2 regions of the Chelatococcus sp. KU-N122 genome follow, and region 2 is predicted to be linked to the other one. Evidence: predicted binding sites of a transcription regulator. Region 2 holds the regulator's gene; the other holds the start of a gene.

Region 1 (3,405 bases), 640 kb from region 2:
CGACAGCCTCGGCCTGCATGCCGGCGACAGCATCACGCTGGTATCGCCACGCGGCGCCGCGACGCCGTTCGGCACGGCGCCGCGCATCAAGTCCTATCCCGTCAACGGCGTCTTCGAGATCGGCATGTCGGAGTTCGACGGCACCTTCGTCTACATGCCGCTGGCGGAGGCGCAGGCCTACTTCAACCGTGCCGACGACGTGAGCGTGATCGAAGTCTACATCGCCGACGCCGATCAGGTGGACACGGTGCGCCAGGCTATCGAGCGGGGCGTCGACCGGCAGTTCATGATGACCGACTGGCGCACCCGCAACCGCACCTTCTTCGGCGTGCTCAAGGTCGAGCGCAACGTGATGTTCCTCATCCTCTTGCTGATCGTGCTGGTGGCCGCTCTCAACATCGTCTCCGGCATCATCATGCTGGTGAAGGACAAGAGCGCCGACATCGCCATCCTGCGTACGATGGGCGCTACCCGCGGCGCCATCATGCGGATCTTCCTGATCACCGGCGCCGCCATCGGCGTCGTCGGCACGTTGGCGGGGCTGGTGATCGGCCTGCTGCTCTCCTGGAACGTCGAGGCGATCCGGCAATTCCTCTCCAACATGCTGGAGACCAACCTGTTCCCGGCCGAGTTCTACTTCCTGAGCCGTCTACCGGCGGTGGTCGATCCCGGCGAGGTGATCACCGTGGTCATGACCGCCTTCGTGCTGTCGCTGCTCGCCACGCTCTATCCGAGCTGGCGCGCCGCCAAGCTCGACCCGGTAGAAGCCTTGCGCTACGGCTGATACCTTGAGCGCGCCCGATGCCCCCGCCTTGTTCCTGTCGCAGATCGAGCGGTCCTACGCCGAAGGCGAAGGCGCGCTCGAGATCCTGCGTGGCGCCGACCTCGCCATCTGGCCGGGCGAGATCGTCGCCTTGGTGGCGCCCTCGGGCACCGGCAAGTCGACGCTCCTGCATGTCGCCGGGTTGCTGGAAAAGCCCAATGGCGGTGAAGTCTACATCAGCGAGCAGCCGACCGTGGCGCTCGACGACGACGGCCGCACCCGGTTGCGGCGGACCGAGATCGGCTTCGTCTACCAGTCGCATCACCTGCTGCCGGAGTTCTCGGCGCTGGAGAACGTCGTCATCCCACAGATGATCACCGGCTTGGCGCGGAACGAGGCGGCGGCGCGCGCGAGTGAACTGTTGAGCTTCCTCGGCCTTGGGCAGCGCCTCAGCCATCGCCCGGCCGAGCTGTCGGGTGGCGAGCAGCAGCGCGTCGCCATCGCGCGCGCCGTCGCCAACGCGCCGCGGGTGCTCTTGGCCGACGAGCCGACCGGCAACCTCGATCCCACCACCGCCGAGCACGTGTTCTCGACCTTGCTGCAGCTGGTGCGCGCCACCGGGCTCGCGGCCCTGGTGGCGACGCACAATCTGTCGCTCGCGGCGCAGATGGATCGGCGCGTCACCATCCGCGACGGGCTGATCGTCTCGGCCGACTGAAGGCCGGCAGGAATTCAGGCAACCTTTTGTTAAGGGTGCCCGGAGCGTGTGGCTCATCTCGGCTTGTCTCAGGAACAAAACAAGAACATAATAAATTCATTCGCATCGGGAGGCCCTTATGACCCACCTCATCCTTCGCAGCGTCGCCGAGCTTGCCGCCTTGTCGTTGTTCGTCGCCATGATCGGCGTCTGGGCCGGCATCGCCTCGGGCTACTGAAGTCGCCTGAAATAGGTCGAATCAGGCGCCGGGACCAAATCATGAACACCGACCGCCGACGGGGCCTGCGGCCGCCGCTGCCGGCTCTGCGGCGCCAGGCGCGACACCGCAGTCCTGGCTCGTCCACAGGAGAGGCAGCGGCGCCGCTTCGGTGCCGCGCACAGATGACCGATACTCGGCCGGGAGTCTGAGGCCTGTGCAGGCCTCGCTCCGGGGAGCGAACATGGCGAAGATCCTGCGCGACGTCGGCTTTGTGCACCTGCACGTGCATTCGTCGTATTCGCTGCTCGAAGGGGCGATGACTATCGCCATGCTCCACAAGCTTGCGGCGGCGGACCGGCAGCCGGCGCTGGCGCTGACCGACACCAACAACCTGTTCGGGGCGTTGGAGTTCTCCGAGAAGCTGTCGGGCTCGGGCATCCAGCCCATCGCCGGCCTGCAGATCTCGGTGGCCTTCGAGGTGCCGGAGCCGGGTGCCCGGCAGGTGTTGGGCCAGCGCCACCCCAGCATCGTCCTGCTGGCGGCGACGCAGGAGGGCTATCGCAACCTCCTGCGCATCACCAGCCGCGCCTATCTCGACACCCAAGCAGGCGAGGCGACCCATGTGGGTGTCGCCGTGCTCGAGGCCCATAGCGAAGGCTTGATTGCGCTCACTGGCGGCCCGGCCGGGCCGCTCGACCAGGCCATGGCGACGGGCCGCGCCGACCTGGCCGCAGCCCGTCTCGACCGGCTGCAGCCGCTGTTCGACCGCCGGCTCTATGTCGAGCTGCAGCGCCACGGCCTTCCCGACGAGCGGATGGTGGAGCCGGAGCTGCTGCGCCTGGCCTACGATCGGGGGCTGCCGTTGGTCGCCACCGGCGAGCCCTATTTCGCCAAGACCGACGACCATGAGGCCCATGACGCGCTGCTCGCCATTGCCGAAGGACGCGTCGTCTCCGATGAGAACCGGCGGCGCCTCAGCGCACGCCATGCCTTCGCAACCCGGGCCGCGATGGCCGAGACCTTCAAGGATCTGCCCGAGGCCTTGGCGTCGAGCGTCGAAATCGCCATGCGCTGCGCCGTGCGGGCTCGCAAGGCGAGCCCGATCCTGCCGCGCTTCACCGAGGACCTGGACGAGGCGGTCGACCTCCGGCAGCGGGCTGAAACCGGCCTTGCGGCGCGGCTGGGGGCACACGGGCCGGCGCCGGGGCTCACCGAGACCGACTATACCGAGCGCCTGAGCTACGAGCTGTCCGTCATCGAGCGGATGAAATACCCAGGCTACTTCCTCATCGTCTCCGACTTCATCCAGTGGGCCAAGGCGGCCGGCATCCCGGTGGGGCCGGGGCGCGGCTCTGGCGCAGGCTCGCTGGTCGCCTACGCGCTGACCATCACCGACATCGACCCGCTCCGCTTCGGCCTGCTGTTCGAGCGCTTCCTCAATCCCGAGCGCGTGTCGATGCCCGACTTCGACATCGACTTCTGCCAGGACCGTCGCGACGAGGTGATCTCCTACGTGCAACGGCGCTACGGCGAGACGCGTGTCGCCCAGATCATCACCTTCGGCACCCTCCTCGCCCGCGGCGTCATGCGCGACGTGGGTCGCGTGCTCGAGATGCCGTACGGGCAGGTCGACCGGCTGACCAAGCTCGTGCCGCAGAACCCGGCCAACCCGGTCTCGCTGCAGAAGGCGATCGAGGACGAGCCCAAGCTCCAGGCGGCCGCCAC
Region 2 (3,405 bases):
TCAAGGCTGTCGATCGCGACATGCGCATCGAGGGGATCCGGCTGCTGCGCAAGGAGGGTGGGCGCTCCGGCACATGGCACGCCCAGGACGTCGTCCCATGAAGCCCATGCTGTCCGTCGACGAAGCGCTGCGACGCATCCTCGCCTCGGCGGCGACGCCGACGGAGGCCGAGGATGTGGCAATCGCCGCCGCCCATGGCCGCACGCTGGCGTGCGATCTCGCCGCCCGCCGCACCCAGCCGCCTTTCGATGGTTCCGCCATGGATGGCTATGCGGTCCGCGCCGCCGACTGCCCGGCGCCCGGCGCCACGCTGCGCCTGATCGGCACCAGTGCCGCCGGCCATCGCTTTCCGGGCACCGTCGGGCCGGGCGAGACCGTCCGCATCTTCACCGGCGCCCCCGTCCCGGCCGGTGCCGACACGATCATCATCCAGGAGAACGCCGAGGACGCGTCGGCCGGTCAAGCCGTCCGCTTCGCCACGGCGGCCGAGCCCGGCCGCCACATCCGCCCCGCCGGGCTCGACTTCAAGGCCGGCGACGTCCTGCTCGAGGCCGGCGACCGGCTCGATTTCCGGCGGCTCGGCCTCGCGGCGGCGATGGGCCATCCGACCCTGCCGGTGCGCCGCAAGCCGCGCGTCGCCCTCCTGGCCACGGGCGACGAGTTGGTGCGCCCCGGCCAAGCCGCCGGCGAAGACCAGATCGTCAGCTCCAACAGCTACGCCGTGGCCGCGCTGACGGAGGCGGCCGGCGCGGAGCCGCTCGACCTGGGTATCGCCCGCGACGACAGGGCCGCCCTCGTCGCGGCCGTGGAACGGGCCGGCGCCGCGGCGGCCGACGTGCTGGTCACCCTGGGCGGCGCCTCCGTCGGCGACCACGATCTGGTAAAGGACGCTCTGGCGGACGCCCGCATGGAGCTGGACTTCTGGCGCATCGCCATGCGCCCCGGCAAGCCGCTGATGCACGGCCGGCTCGGCTCCATGATCGTGCTGGCGCTGCCCGGCAACCCGGTTTCGGCCATCGTCTGCGGGACGCTGTTCCTCGTCCCCCTGCTGCGGGCCCTGCAAGGTGATCCGCGCGCCGGCGGCGACAGAAGCATCGCTGTCCGGCTCGGCAGCGACGTCGGCGCCAACGACGCCAGGCAGGACTACCTGCGAGCGCGGGTGACACCGGGCGAAGATTTGCCGGTCGCCACGCCGGCGAGCCTGCAGGACAGCTCGCTGCTCAGGGTGCTGGCCGACGCCGAGGCGCTGATCGTGCGGCCGCCCGGCGCGGCCGCGGCGCGGGCCGGCGAGATCGCGCGCGCCATTCCGCTGATAGGATGTTGAGCTGAAAGCCGGCGGCGCGCTGCCCAGCTAGTTGTTGCAGAACACAGCGAGAACGGCTACATATTGTTCATGCTTTGTTTCGACAAGCGAGTCGAGCCGGCATGAGCATGATGCGGAAACGACCGGGCGGCTTGCGCCGATGCTCGCTCTCGGTGCGAGATAATGTCGTGCTCTAACCTTTTGGAATGGATCGCGGGAGCATTGTGGGCGCCGTGATCTGCGGCCTGCCGATCGGGCGGCCACGAGCGCGACGGGACGGACCGACCATGTTGACCAGCAAGCAGCATGAGCTTCTGCGCTTCATCAATGAGCGTCTCCGCGAAACGGGCGTGCCGCCATCCTTCGACGAGATGAAGGAGGCCTTGGACCTCAAGTCCAAGTCCGGCATCCATCGCCTGATCATGGCGCTCGAGGAGCGCGGCTTCATTCGCCGGCTGCCCAATCGGGCGCGGGCGGTCGAGATCATCAAGCTGCCGGAAACCGCGGGCCCGCAGCCGAGCCGCCGCTTCAGCCCGAGCGTCGTCGAGGGCGGGCTCGGACGCGTCAAGCCGGCCTCGGCCGACGGCGAGGACGATCGCAAGGTCATCTCCGTCCCGGTGATGGGGCGGATTGCGGCGGGCGTGCCGATCAGCGCGATCCAGAATCGCAGTCACACGCTCCAGCTTCCGGTGGAACTGCTGTCGTCCGGAGAGCACTACGCGCTTGAGGTGCGCGGAGATTCGATGGTCGACGCGGGCATCCTCGAGGGTGACACCGTCGTCATCCGTCGTCAGGACACGGCGAACACGGGCGACATCGTGGTGGCGCTGATCGACGACGAGGAAGCGACGCTGAAGCGGCTGCGCCGACGGGGCTCCTCCATTGCGCTGGAGGCCGCCAATCCGGCCTACGAAACCCGCGTGCTCGGACCCGACCGGGTCAAGATCCAGGGCAAGCTGATCAGTCTGGTGCGCCGGTACTGAGCTCGCCGCTCACGGCTCGTCGGCAGCAGCCGTGTCGTCCGGCCCCGGAGCGGCGTCCGGTGCGGCGGGTGCAGGCTCGGGTTTGGGCCTCGGCGCCGGCGCATTGATCCAGGGACGCGATCGGTCCTCGCCGCGTGCGGGGGTGGTTTGCAACACCCCGTCCCCGGCCTTGACTGCGACCGCGCCGGCGCGCGCCAGGCGCGGGCCGTCAAGCACCAGCGCGGCACCGCACGTTGACGGCGCCGCACGCCTGGAGATCACCACGTCGGCCCGCGCGCAGTCCTCCTCGAAGGCGCGCCGGTCGACGATGAAGGCGACGGCGCCGCCGTCAGCCAGGCGGCCGACGCAGCCGAAGCTGTCGCAGCGGGCGCCGGCGCGCAGGGTCGGGTCGGAGGGATGCCTGCGGTCGCCATCGGCCCGCAGCCATTGCTCCACCACGAAGCCGGAGGGCTTGCCGAGGATCAGGAGCCGGCCATCCTCGCCGCGCACGGCCGCCCCGTCCGCCCGGCGATCCACCAGGATGTCCGGCCGTTGCGGATGAGCGGCCAGCAGCAGGCCGACGACGACTGGCGCCAACGCGCCCCAGCGCAGCGCCGTGCTCCATAGCGTGAACCATAGGATGGCGACGACGAAGGCACCGAGGGCCCAGGCCGACATCGCCGGCATGCCGACCGTCGACTGCTCGATCGTCGCGATCAGGCGCGAAGCCCACAGGATCGGCTCGGTAGCGAGCCCCATGACCCACCAGATCGGCCAATCGAGACCGAACGGATAGGCGACCATGCCGGCGACGGCCGAGGGCATGACCACCAGCGAAATGAACGGCAGCGTCAGCACGTTGCCGAGAATGCCGAGCGGATTGAGCTTCTGAAAATGGTAGGCGCTGAAGGAGCCGGTCGCGAACTCGGCCACCGCCGTCGTCACGACGGCGGCGAGCAGCGCCCGCCCCAATCGGCCGAGCACGCCGAGGGGCGCGTCCTGCGCCCGGGCCAGGCCGGTCAAGCTGCCGGTGCGCTCGGCCACGGCGATCAGGCCGGCGACCGCGGCAAACGACATCTGAAAGCTCGGCCCGAGCAGGCTTTCGGGCTCCATGGCCAGGACGATCAGCGCGGCAATGGC

Evidence for each region. Region 2 encodes LexA, which represses DNA repair genes until DNA is damaged. Its sites were predicted from a motif close to TGTTCNNNNTGTGTTCNG; they were not measured.
Region 1: dnaE (DNA polymerase III subunit alpha) is a predicted target of LexA. The motif match lies at 1,729-1,746, and genes of this name have one in related genera.

The regions. Positions count from the first base shown of each region.
Region 1 covers NZ_AP043981.1:6,325,575-6,328,979, reverse strand. The annotation lists gene ACZ5PO_RS28765 (lipoprotein-releasing ABC transporter permease subunit) at 1-784, shown strand, start outside; gene ACZ5PO_RS28760 (ABC transporter ATP-binding protein) at 789-1,481, shown strand; gene dnaE (DNA polymerase III subunit alpha) at 1,922-3,405, shown strand, end outside.
Region 2 covers NZ_AP043981.1:5,689,822-5,693,226, reverse strand. The annotation lists gene moaC (cyclic pyranopterin monophosphate synthase MoaC) at 1-101, shown strand, start outside; gene ACZ5PO_RS25625 (molybdopterin molybdotransferase MoeA) at 98-1,324, shown strand; gene lexA (transcriptional repressor LexA) at 1,591-2,286, shown strand; gene ACZ5PO_RS25615 (ComEC/Rec2 family competence protein) at 2,296-3,405, opposite strand, start outside.